DNA from 2 places in the Solibacillus sp. FSL W8-0372 genome. Region 1 is predicted to be linked to the other one. Evidence: predicted binding sites of a transcription regulator. Region 1 holds the regulator's gene; the other holds the start of a gene.
The links. The regulator LexA, encoded in region 1, represses DNA repair genes until DNA is damaged. The targets are predictions, from matches to a motif close to CGAACATATGTTCG.
Positions count from the first base shown of each region.

Region 2: parE (DNA topoisomerase IV subunit B) is a predicted target of LexA. The motif match lies at 3,237-3,250, and genes of this name have one in related genera.

Region 1 is NZ_CP150204.1:2,479,082-2,484,776, reverse strand. Features, by position in the region: gene MKY13_RS12665 (gamma-type small acid-soluble spore protein) at 1-101, opposite strand, end outside; gene MKY13_RS12660 (DNA alkylation repair protein) at 396-1,103, shown strand; gene MKY13_RS12655 (5'-3'-deoxyribonucleotidase) at 1,181-1,726, shown strand; gene MKY13_RS12650 (gamma-glutamyl-gamma-aminobutyrate hydrolase family protein) at 1,845-2,540, shown strand; gene lexA (transcriptional repressor LexA) at 2,624-3,247, opposite strand; gene MKY13_RS12640 (LysM peptidoglycan-binding domain-containing protein) at 3,410-3,757, shown strand; gene MKY13_RS12635 (recombinase family protein) at 3,744-4,400, shown strand; gene MKY13_RS12630 (lactate dehydrogenase) at 4,574-4,801, shown strand; gene MKY13_RS12625 (DUF896 domain-containing protein) at 5,226-5,462, shown strand; gene tkt (transketolase) at 5,599-5,695, shown strand, end outside.
Region 2 is NZ_CP150204.1:1,764,349-1,770,043, forward strand. Features, by position in the region: gene metA (homoserine O-succinyltransferase) at 1-144, shown strand, start outside; gene MKY13_RS08675 (ABC transporter ATP-binding protein) at 331-1,101, opposite strand; gene MKY13_RS08680 (YitT family protein) at 1,224-1,850, opposite strand; gene MKY13_RS08685 (HesB/YadR/YfhF family protein) at 1,962-2,252, opposite strand; gene plsY (glycerol-3-phosphate 1-O-acyltransferase PlsY) at 2,361-2,963, opposite strand; gene parE (DNA topoisomerase IV subunit B) at 3,273-5,249, shown strand; gene parC (DNA topoisomerase IV subunit A) at 5,246-5,695, shown strand, end outside.

The sequences.
Region 1 (5,695 bases):
GAAGCTTGCTGCTTTTTAGCTTCAGCCTGCTGGTTTTGCTTAATAACCTTGTTAACGTCTGTTTCCATCCCAAATTCAGTATTCATGTTTTTGTTTTTCATGAATATCACCTCCTGAATTTATTCTGTTCAGAGGTTGTTTTATTATTCTATGGAATATATTTACTTTTAAATGATAAAAGGGATTTTATCTGTTATCTTGAATTCATATTACATACTCGTGAAGATGTAGAGGAGAGCTATAAAGATTTGTTGGAAATTCAGTTATAAAACATTTTTTAGAAGATCAAAATGAGTGTAAAAACTATACAATGGTTATTATGTACATTTAATTGCAGATCATATATATAAGGGTTAAAAAACCGTTTTACATCCAGATTAAAGGAGCAGATTAATATGGATTTCAATATGATAATACATGAACTAGAAAAATTAGGAAAAGAACGAACGAAAAAAATTTACATGTCTAACGGAGCAAAGGAACCGCTATTTGGTGTAACGATTGGCTCGATGAAACCATATGTTAAGCAAATCAAAATAGACCAGGAACTTGCGGAACAATTATATGCAACTGGGAACTATGATGCGATGTATTTTGCCGGAATCATCGCAGATTCAAAAGCAATGTCGGAAGCAGATTATAATCGATGGATTGAGCAGGCCTATTTTTATATGATATCTGATTATATTGTTGCAGTTACATTAGCGGAATCTGAGATTGCCCAACAAGTAAGCGATAAATGGATTGCAAGTGGAGAAGAGCTGAAAATGTCTGCTGGCTGGCATTGTTATTGCTGGCTCCTCGGTAATAGAAAAGATGAGGAGTTCTCAGTTCAGAAAATGAAGGAAATGCTTGAACAGGTAAAACAAAATATCCACCTAGTACCACCACGTACACAAGTTGCGATGAATAACTTTGTAATGACTGTCGGTATTTCTTTTAAGCCATTACATAATGAGGCGTTGCAAATTGCAGAGGATATTGGTGAGGTAGAAATTAAGCATAAAGGAAAAAAGCCTGGAAAAGTACACGCGTATGCAGAAATTGTAAAGCAAGTTGAAAAAGGGCGTATCGGATTTAAACGCAAATATGTTCGTTGTTAGTTGTGGAGAGTAATACCTTGTTATTTCACGATATAATTGTATAAACTTAAATTAGGAAATTTCAAGGAGGAAATTATATGAAGAAAAGTATTGCGATTGATATGGACCAGGTTTTAGCTGACTTTTATTCTAAGTTACGTATTACTTACAATGAGAATTTTGGCACTTCCTTTACGGACGAGGAATTTTTATTAACTACGCAGCGTGATTTACCACGTGAAGATGCGAAGAAACTATTTGCACTATTAAATGAGCCAGATTATTTCCGTGATTTGGACTTACTGGATGAAGATGCAATTGAAGTCATTCAGGAGCTGCAGGAGCATTATGAAATCTTTATAGCTACTGCTGCAATGGATGTACCGGGATCATTCACAGCCAAATATGATTGGCTAATCAAGCATTTTCCATTCATTAAAACACAAAATATTGTATTTTGCGGAAATAAAGCAGTTATACATACCGATTATTTAATTGACGACAGTCCAAGACAACTTGCGGCATTTAAAGGAACAGGACTATTGTATTCAATGCCATACAATCGGGCAGAAGAAGGATATACAAGCGTCCATAATTGGAAAGAAATTAAGGAATATTTTATAAAACAACTTGAAATTGTTTAGTCAAACAGGGTCTGCATTTAGCAGCCCCTTTATTTGTAAATTTTAGTAGTCATTTAAGGCGATATAATAGTATAATTTAAAATATTTGAATTATTTTTTAACTTTAAGGGGATAGAAAATGAAGCCGATTATTGGATTAACGATGTATGACTTTGACAAGAAAATGGATATTAATAATGTCTATTTAACATCAATTGAACAAGCAGGGGGAATTCCGATTTGTATTCCGAATGCGACGAAAGGAAATGTTGAGGCTTTATTGGATATTGTTGATGGTATTGTATTAATTGGTGGTGCGGATATCGATCCGTTATTATTTAATGAAGAGCCGCATCGTAATATCGGGAGTGTAGTACGAAAGCGTGATGACAGTGATCTTTTATTAATGAATGAAGCATTTAAAAGACAAATGCCCATTCTAGGTATTTGCCGAGGACAGCAGATTATGAATGTAGCCTTTGGAGGTACGATTATTCAGGATATTCCATCACAGGTGGAAAATATAGTCCAACATAAGCAACCATCCAAGCGCGGAGAATTAGCCCACACTGTTGATGTGAAAACACCAAAGTTTAAAGCTATTTTTGGAGAAGAATCATTTCGTGTGAATACTTTCCATCACCAGTCAGTAGGGAAATTAGGGAAAGGTCTGATCACATCGGCTGTTGCAAAAGACGGTATAATTGAGGGAATAGAGCACGAATCCCATCCATATTGTGTGGCTGTACAGTGGCACCCTGAAGAGTTGGCACCAAACGGTGATATTTATGCACAACGTTTATTTAGTAGTTTTATAAATGCATGTAAAAAATAAAGGAGGACCCAGTCGATTTCGGCTGGGTTTTTTGTTTGAAAAAGAAAAAGCTTGCCGATTCTATTAGAATGGCAAGCTTTTAATTAATGAATATTTCGATATAGCCCTACTACTTTACCTAAAATTGATACTTGATTAACAATAATCGGCTCCATTGAACTGTTTTCAGGTTGTAGACGGAAATGAGTTTTTTCTTTGTAGAAACGCTTCACAGTCGCCTCATCTTCTTCGGTCATTGCAACAACAATTTCTCCATTGCTTGCAGTAGAAGTTTTCTTGACGATAACGTAATCCCCATTTAATATGCCTGCTTCAATCATTGATTCACCCATTATTTCAAGCATAAATAACTCATCTTCTGATGATCCATATGCATCGGGCAGCGGGAAATATTCTTGGATATCTTCAATAGCTGAAATAGGTAAACCAGCTGTAACTTTACCGATTAATGGTACGTGAATTACACCTTGCTTAGCTATTGATAGCTCTTCTTGATCTAAAATTTCAATGGCACGCGGTTTAGTAGGGTCGCGACGTATAAGCCCTTTACTTTCTAATCGAGCTAAATGCCCGTGGACAGTTGAACTAGAAGCTAAACCTACTGCCTCTCCAATTTCACGAACTGAAGGCGGATAGCCTTTTGAACGAACTTCCTCTTTTATAAAAGTTAGAATAGCTTCTTGTCGCTTGGAAATTTTTTGTGTCAACTAACTCACCTCTTTATCATGCTATTTTTCTTAGTGTAAGTATAGCAGTATGCGAACACGAATGCAAACATAAGTTCGAAAAAACGGTTGACAAAAACATATGTTCGTATTATTATGGGAACAAACATTCCGAACGTATATTCGAAAAGAGGGGTATTTATTATGAAAAAAATTAAATTAAACAGCTTCACATCAATGTTTCTCATGTTTTCTATTCTATTATTGGTATTAATATTCCATAAAGACGATAATATAGAATTATACGAACAAGTATCTATCGAACAAGGAGATACTTTATGGTCGCTTGCAGACCATTATCGTGGTAAAATGGCAACGCATGATTGGATAAACAAAGTGAAAAAAGAAAATGGTCTACGAGATGGAAAAGTTGTTTCAGGACAAATATTGGTTGTACCAGTTGAAAAGGAAGCCCAATATATTGTTCAGTTGAATGAATCATCCGATGTGTCGACAATTAAGGTAGCGAGAGATAATAATGACAAAAACTAAAGCAGTTATTTATTGCCGTGTCAGTACCGAAAAAAGTGCGCAAGAAACATCGTTGCTGCGTCAGAAAGAGGAACTTACGAAATATGCAGGCGCATTCGGTTTTAAAGAAGTAGAGATTTTTACGGATCAACATAGCGGCTATGACGTGGAACGTGATGGATTACTGGATATGCTCGATTATATGAGGGAAAATAAAATCAAATCGTTATTTGTACAGGATGAAACACGTTTAGGACGAGGGAATGCAAGAATGGCAGTTCTCCATCTATTACAAAAATACGAAGCGACTGTTTATACATTGAATGATGCTGGTCCTGTAGTATTAAATGAGATGGATACGATGCTGCTTGAAATATTGGCTGTAGTTGAAGAGTATCAGCGTCGTATGCACAATGCTAAAATTCGTCGTGGAATGCGTCGAGCAGTAGAAAATGGGTATCAACCCCAAAATAATTTAAAAAACCGTGGGAATATTGAAGGTCGCGAACGAAAGGATGTACCAGTTGAAGAAATTGTTCAGCTCCGTCAAAAAGGCTTAACGTTTGCTGAAATAGCCACTACCATATCAGGCTTGGGTATACCCATAAGTAAAGCAACAGTACATAGACGATATATTGAATATATGGAGCATTTTGAAGATTAAAATTGTCCTTAAGAATATCGCAACACAATTACAGGAATTCTATAGCAATTATAAAAATTAACTAAAGTATTACAGAAGAGTCACGTTCATTTGAGCGTGGCTTTTTATTATGATTTATTTAGTTTGTGGAATGATATGAATCAGAAGGTATTAAAGTTTTAGGAGGTGATATTTTGGACGTATTATTAGAACAAATTCGTAAAGATCTGGACTATTTAAATTCACAAGGTAAGCACGTAAAAAAAATTAAAATGAATTCTAAGGTTTTTGAAAGGATGACTAACAAGCTTACTGATGTTGAAGTTAATAATGATGCCGTTACTGTATTTGGCATTATTATTGAAGCAGATGACAATACCGAAAAATTTGCATTTATTTTAGATGAGGCGACTAGGACTTAAGTAGAAAAGCTCTGTAGTGAGCATAACATGTATGAAAAAAATTGACTCTATTTAAAATTGGTTGAAGGGAAGGGTCCGACTCCAATGGGAACAGGGAAATTTATTTTGCGACGAGTAATCGCAGGAGAACCAACGTCTAAGACGACAGACTTAGGTCATTCCCATGGAAAGCGTACCCGGATCGGATACCGATTTTTCACGCATCAGAAAAAGCGCTTTTTTATAGTGATGAGGAATAAATTAGTGATTATAAACTTAAGTTTAATGCATTACATAGTAAAGTTATGTCATGTTTTTAGCTCAAACCTTATTATTTCAATGTTTTTACGCTGTAAGAGTAGTTACTTTCAAAGCGTTTTTACTTGCCCTTCCAGTCTTTTTTTTATACCTTTGTATTATTGGTATGTAGAAAGGTGAGATTGAAATGTTATCAAAAGAAAAATTGGCTCGTATTAATGAGCTTTCTAAATTAGCAAAAGAAGGAAAGTTAACGGAAGAATTAGCAAAGGAACGTACAGCACTCCGCAAGGAATATTTAGACACATTCCGTTCGACTATGCGCGATACGATAGAACATATGAAAGTGATTGATGAAGAAGGCAATGATGTAACGCCAGAAAAATTAAAACAAATAAAATCGCAAAAAAACTTTCTAAATTAGAATGTTTAATAATATGACACATTTCTTATAAAGTATGACATATTTTAATAAACTCAATTAGAAAAGATTGTTTTCTTAGGGGAATTTGTCTAAACTATAGGATGTAGAATTATCGTACGAGAAAGGATGTCACACAATGACACAACAGATGGATCAGTTAGCAATTAGCGCAATCCGTACATTATCAATCGATGCAATAGAGAAGGCAAACTCAGGTCACCCAGGTTTACCAA
Region 2 (5,695 bases), 710 kb from region 1:
AATAATGACCCGCAAAATGCTCCAAAAAATGTATGGCGTGCCCATTCACATCTATTGTTCTACAACTGGTTAAACTATTACGTATACCAAGAAACACCTTATGAATGGCACTTTGTTGAGGAAAATATCGAATATCATATTTAAAAAAATGGCTAGGAAAGAAATAAAAAATTGATTGGAATGGAGGGAGACTCCAGCGGGAAAAGCAAAATTTTTTGCGACGAGTAACCGCAGGAGCACGGACGCCTGAGACTACAGGCTCAGGCCGTGCCCGCGGAAAGCGTCCCGGAATGGAAATCAATTTTTGGGTTATAGCTCAGCCGCTCACTTCTATTTCACTGCAATCCATGCACGTTCTTGTTGTATTTGCAAACTTACTTCACGGCCAAAAAAATCACTTAGCAATTGTTCATTCAATATAACTTCGCGAGTATCTGCAGCTACGCTTTCACCATCTTTCATTAACAGTACATGGCTGAAACAAGGCAAAATTTCTTCTACATGGTGCGTTACATAAATAAGTGTAGGGCAGTGATTGCCTTGTGCTATTTGCTCAATCTTTTGCAGTAAGTTTTCCCGCTCTATAAGATCGAGTCCGCCGCATGGTTCATCCAATATTAATATTTCTGGTTCTGCCATTAAAGCACGTGCAATTTGTACACGTTGTCGTTCACCTTGCGATAAATGCTCAAAAGATTTATTCGCCAAATGATCGCAGTGAAACTGTCTCATAAAGGATAGTGCCTGCTCAATTTCTGTATCGGACACGTCATTAAATAGACGGAGCGCACCGAATTTTCCGCTAAGCACAATTTCAATGGCATTATCCTGCCAGTTGAAGCTGTCAATCATTGCATTGCTTACCCAGCCGATGCGTGTTCGGAGAGTAGGGATATATGTATTGCCGAAAGTTTCACCTAGTACTTGCACTTTACCATTGTTCGGCCAAATATAGCCGTTGATTACTTTTAACAAGGTTGTTTTTCCTGAACCGTTCAAGCCTAAAATGGCCCAATGCTGTCCTTTTTGTACATGCCAGTCTAAATTATTCAAAATTACTTTTTCATTGCGGTAAAGATGGACATTTTCGATTTTTATCATAAAAAACACCTCCAATTACTACTATGCTTGATTTATTCAAATTCTGAAAGTATTTTTTGAATATTGTCACAATTGTTTATAAAAAAAGAAAGCAAACTTAATAAGTTCGCTTTCATCACAATTTAAATTACGGCGCTTTCTACACCTGCTGCACGGTAAAACAGTTTTTCATTCCATTTTAAAGCCCACTGAACAACGGGCCCTAAGCCGAATGCCATAATTACTGTTCCTACGCCAACAGGACCGCCTAATAGGAAGCCAATAACAGCAACTGATACTTCCATTGTCGTACGTGCACGGTTCACGCTCCAGCCTAAACGACGGACTAATAATAGCATTAATGTATCGCGTGGTCCGACACCGAGGTTAGCTACCATATACATGCCACAACCGATACCTAGTAATACAATTCCCACGACAAACGATAAAGTTTGTTCCAAAAGGTTGTGAGCATGAGGTAGCACATACAAAAAGATATCAATAAAAATACCTGTTAAAAACATATCTAAATAAGTACCTATTTTCGGTAATCTTTTAGATAACATCGAGTCAATCGCTAAAATAAGTAACCCGATAATGATGGACCAAGTCCCGATTGTTAATCCGAGATTTTTATAAAGTCCTATATGGAGCACGTCCCATGAACCTACTCCAATTGTTTGTCCTTTAATCGTTAAGGCAACACCTAATGATAAAACGATAATACCTGCGATAAAAAATAGGCAGCGCCAATAAAATCCTTGTTTCACGTTCAATTGTAATCCCTCTTCTTGTAGTCAATATCATCTTTACACATTATAGCGATTACAAGGGTGAAAAACGGATTTACAATATATTTAAAATATTATTACTTTTTAAGGCTATTTTTCATAGGAATAGCGTAACTCGTCCATTGACTCGTCGACGTCTACAATTAGATTGTGGTGATTAAAAAACCATTCATCTGACTTTTCAATAAAGAAGTGTACATTCTCTATAACAGTTTCTATCCCTATTTCATGTGGCTCCTCACGTGTCATTCCTAACGAAAAGCCTTCATGAAAGGGAGATGAGCCGCCATAGCGTGCGTAAAAGCGAATATAGTCCCCATGTTCTATTTCCATTTCTTCTTTAAACCATTCGACTGCTTTTTCTGTTAATTTAATTTCCATACAATTCACCTCTATAGTCATTATGCAGGAAATGAAAAAAACTTACAAAGCCCGCGCCTGCTTAAATGAACCAAAAAAGGCTGAAAGTATAACCCTTCAGCCTGGATGTTAAAAACCTTTAATTTTTGGTTCAGTTCCGTTTTTAATGCGTATAATATTCTCTCGGTGACGATAAAAGATAAAGGAAGCTAAAATTGCTACTAAAATAAAGAGGGCATATTCACCTGTAACAATCCAATTAATCGTTACATAGATGATCGCCACTGTAGAAGCAATCATTGACGTTAAGCTCACCATTTTTGTTGTCTTTAATGAAATAATAAATACAATAAGTAAAACAATGAATAATGGCAAATTATAGCCTAAAATGATACCTGCACTTGTAGCTACGGCCTTACCGCCGCGGAAGCTAGCGAATATCGGGAACATATGCCCCGCAGCTGCAACGATACCAAGAATAAGCGGATGAACAGTGCTATCACTGAAAACAGCTAACAGTGGCAACAAAACGGCTGCTGTTCCTTTAAAAATATCAATTAGTAGGACAGCAATTCCAGGTTTTTTACCTAGAACTCTAAATGTATTCGTAGTGCCTAAATTTCCGCTGCCTTGCTTACGGATATCTGTTTTATAAAAAATTTTCCCTATCCATAATGCAGATGGGATGGAACCGATTAAATAAGCACAAATAATTATTAAAGCGTTGATCAAGAAGTTGTGCTCCTTTCAAATATCAGAATTATTAGTTGGTACTAATAGTATGTTATGAATATTCTACAATGTTTTTTAATAGAAGGAAAGAGGTATTATTTTTTCGCAATTTTATGAAGTAAACAGGAAAAAAGTTACATTTGTACATCAACTATTAAAGGATAGGCTTTTAAACGTCGGTTTTTGATGATACAATTAGTCTTTGCAAAGCCTAAAAAAGTACGCTCAAACATTGACATCATGCATATTTGAAAGTACGATTAGGTAGTAAATAGAACGTTTGTTTGTATTTTTTGGAGGGGATTGCATTTGGTTAAAAATCAATCAGGCATGTCTTATAATGAAGATGCCATTCAAGTATTAGAAGGTTTAGAAGCCGTACGTAAAAGACCAGGGATGTATATTGGTTCTACAGATAGTCGAGGTCTTCACCACTTAGTGTATGAAATTGTAGATAACGCAGTGGATGAAGCGCTTGCTGGATTTGGTAATCATATCATCGTGAAGATTCATGAAGATAATAGTATTAGCGTACGAGACCATGGTCGTGGTATGCCTACAGGTATGCATAAAATGGGTAAGCCAACTCCGGAAATTATTTTTACAGTACTCCATGCAGGTGGTAAATTTGGACAAGGCGGCTATAAAACGAGTGGTGGTTTACATGGTGTAGGTTCATCAGTCGTAAATGCGTTGTCCACATTTTTAGAAGTGACAATTTACCGTGACGGGCAAATCTATCGTCAACGCTTCGAACAGGGCGGTAAACCGGCAACATCACTTGATATGATTGGAAATACAAAGGAAACAGGTACATTAGTGCACTTCCTGCCTGATTCATCGATTTTCTCAGCTACAAAGTATAATTACGACACGCTGGCAGAGCGCCTGCGAGAATCAGCATTTTTATTAAAAGGTTTAAAAATAGAATTGATCGATGAGCGTGTTGAAGGACAACATGAAGTGTTCTTCTATGAAAATGGTATTGAAGCATTTGTTGCTTACTTAAATGAAGAAAAAGATGTTCTGCATCCTGTTAAATATGTGGAAGGTATACTTCAGGAAATTGAAGTGGAATTTGCCCTGCAATTTAATGACGGCTATTCCGAAACGATTCTTTCATTCGTAAACAATGTTCGTACTCGAGATGGTGGAACACATGAAACAGGTGCGAAGTCTGCTTTAACACGGGTGTTTAATGAATATGCAAGAAAAATTGGTCTATTAAAAGAAAAAGATAAAAACTTGGAGGGCGTTGACATTCGCGAAGGTTTAACTGCGATTGTTTCAGTACGTATTCCAGAGAATTTGCTCCAGTTTGAAGGTCAGACGAAAGGCAAACTCGGTACATCCGAGGCGCGTTATGTCGTTGATACAGTGGTTTCTGAAAAGTTATTGTATGTACTGGAGGAAAATGCAGAGCTTTCGGCATCTTTAGTTCGAAAGGCGATTCGTGCACACCAAGTTCGTGAAGCAGCCCGTAAAGCACGTGATGACGCAAGAAACGGGAAAAAGAAAAAGTCGAGTACATTGCTATCAGGTAAGTTAACACCTGCACAATCGAAAAATGCAGCAAGAAACGAGCTGTATTTAGTAGAGGGTGATTCTGCCGGCGGTTCTGCGAAACAAGGTCGGGATCGTACATTCCAAGCTATTTTGCCTTTACGTGGTAAAGTTATCAATACCGAAAAGGCTAAGCTGCAGGACATTATGAAAAACGAGGAAATCGCTACGATTATCCATACAATTGGTGCGGGTGTCGGCGCGGATTTCAATGTGGAAGATGCCTGCTACGATAAAGTAGTCATTATGACGGATGCCGATACAGATGGCGCACATATTCAAGTACTTTTACTTACATTTTTCTATCGCTATATGCGTCCTTTAATCGAAGCTGGTAAAGTCTACATAGCATTACCACCATTGTATAAAGTGTCGAAAGGTTCCGGGAAGAAGCAGGAACTTGTATATGCCTGGACAGAGCAGGAGCTTAGTGCCGCTACGCAGAAAATTGGTAAAGGCTACGTTATCCAACGCTATAAAGGATTAGGTGAGATGAATGCTGACCAGCTTTGGGATACAACGATGAATCCGGAAACACGTACATTAATTCGTGTAAAAATTGAAGATGGTGCACGTGCGGAACGTCGTATTACTACATTAATGGGTGATAAAGTAGAACCCCGTCGTAAATGGATTGAATCAAACGTCAACTTCGGCATGGAAGAGGATGCAAGCATTTTAGAAAATGAATTCATCCAGCATGAGGAGGCAAAAGACAAATGAGTTTTGTTGAAAAATTTCAGGACTTACCATTAGAAGAAGTAATGGGTGACCGTTTTGGTCGCTATTCAAAATATATTATTCAAGACCGTGCATTGCCGGACACACGCGATGGTTTAAAACCAGTACAACGCCGTATATTATATGCGATGTTCCATGAAGGTAATACTTTTGACAAACCATTCCGTAAATCGGCAAAAACGGTCGGAAATGTAATCGGTAACTACCATCCGCACGGAGATACTTCTGTGTATGATGCGATGGTCCGAATGAGTCAAGATTGGAAAAGCCGTCACATGTTAATTGAAATGCACGGTAACAACGGGTCGGTCGACGGAGACCCGCCGGCTGCGATGCGTTATACAGAAGCACGTCTATCGGCCATTGCTGCAGAGCTATTGCGTGATATCAATAAAAATACGGTTGAATTCGTACCAAACTTTGATGAT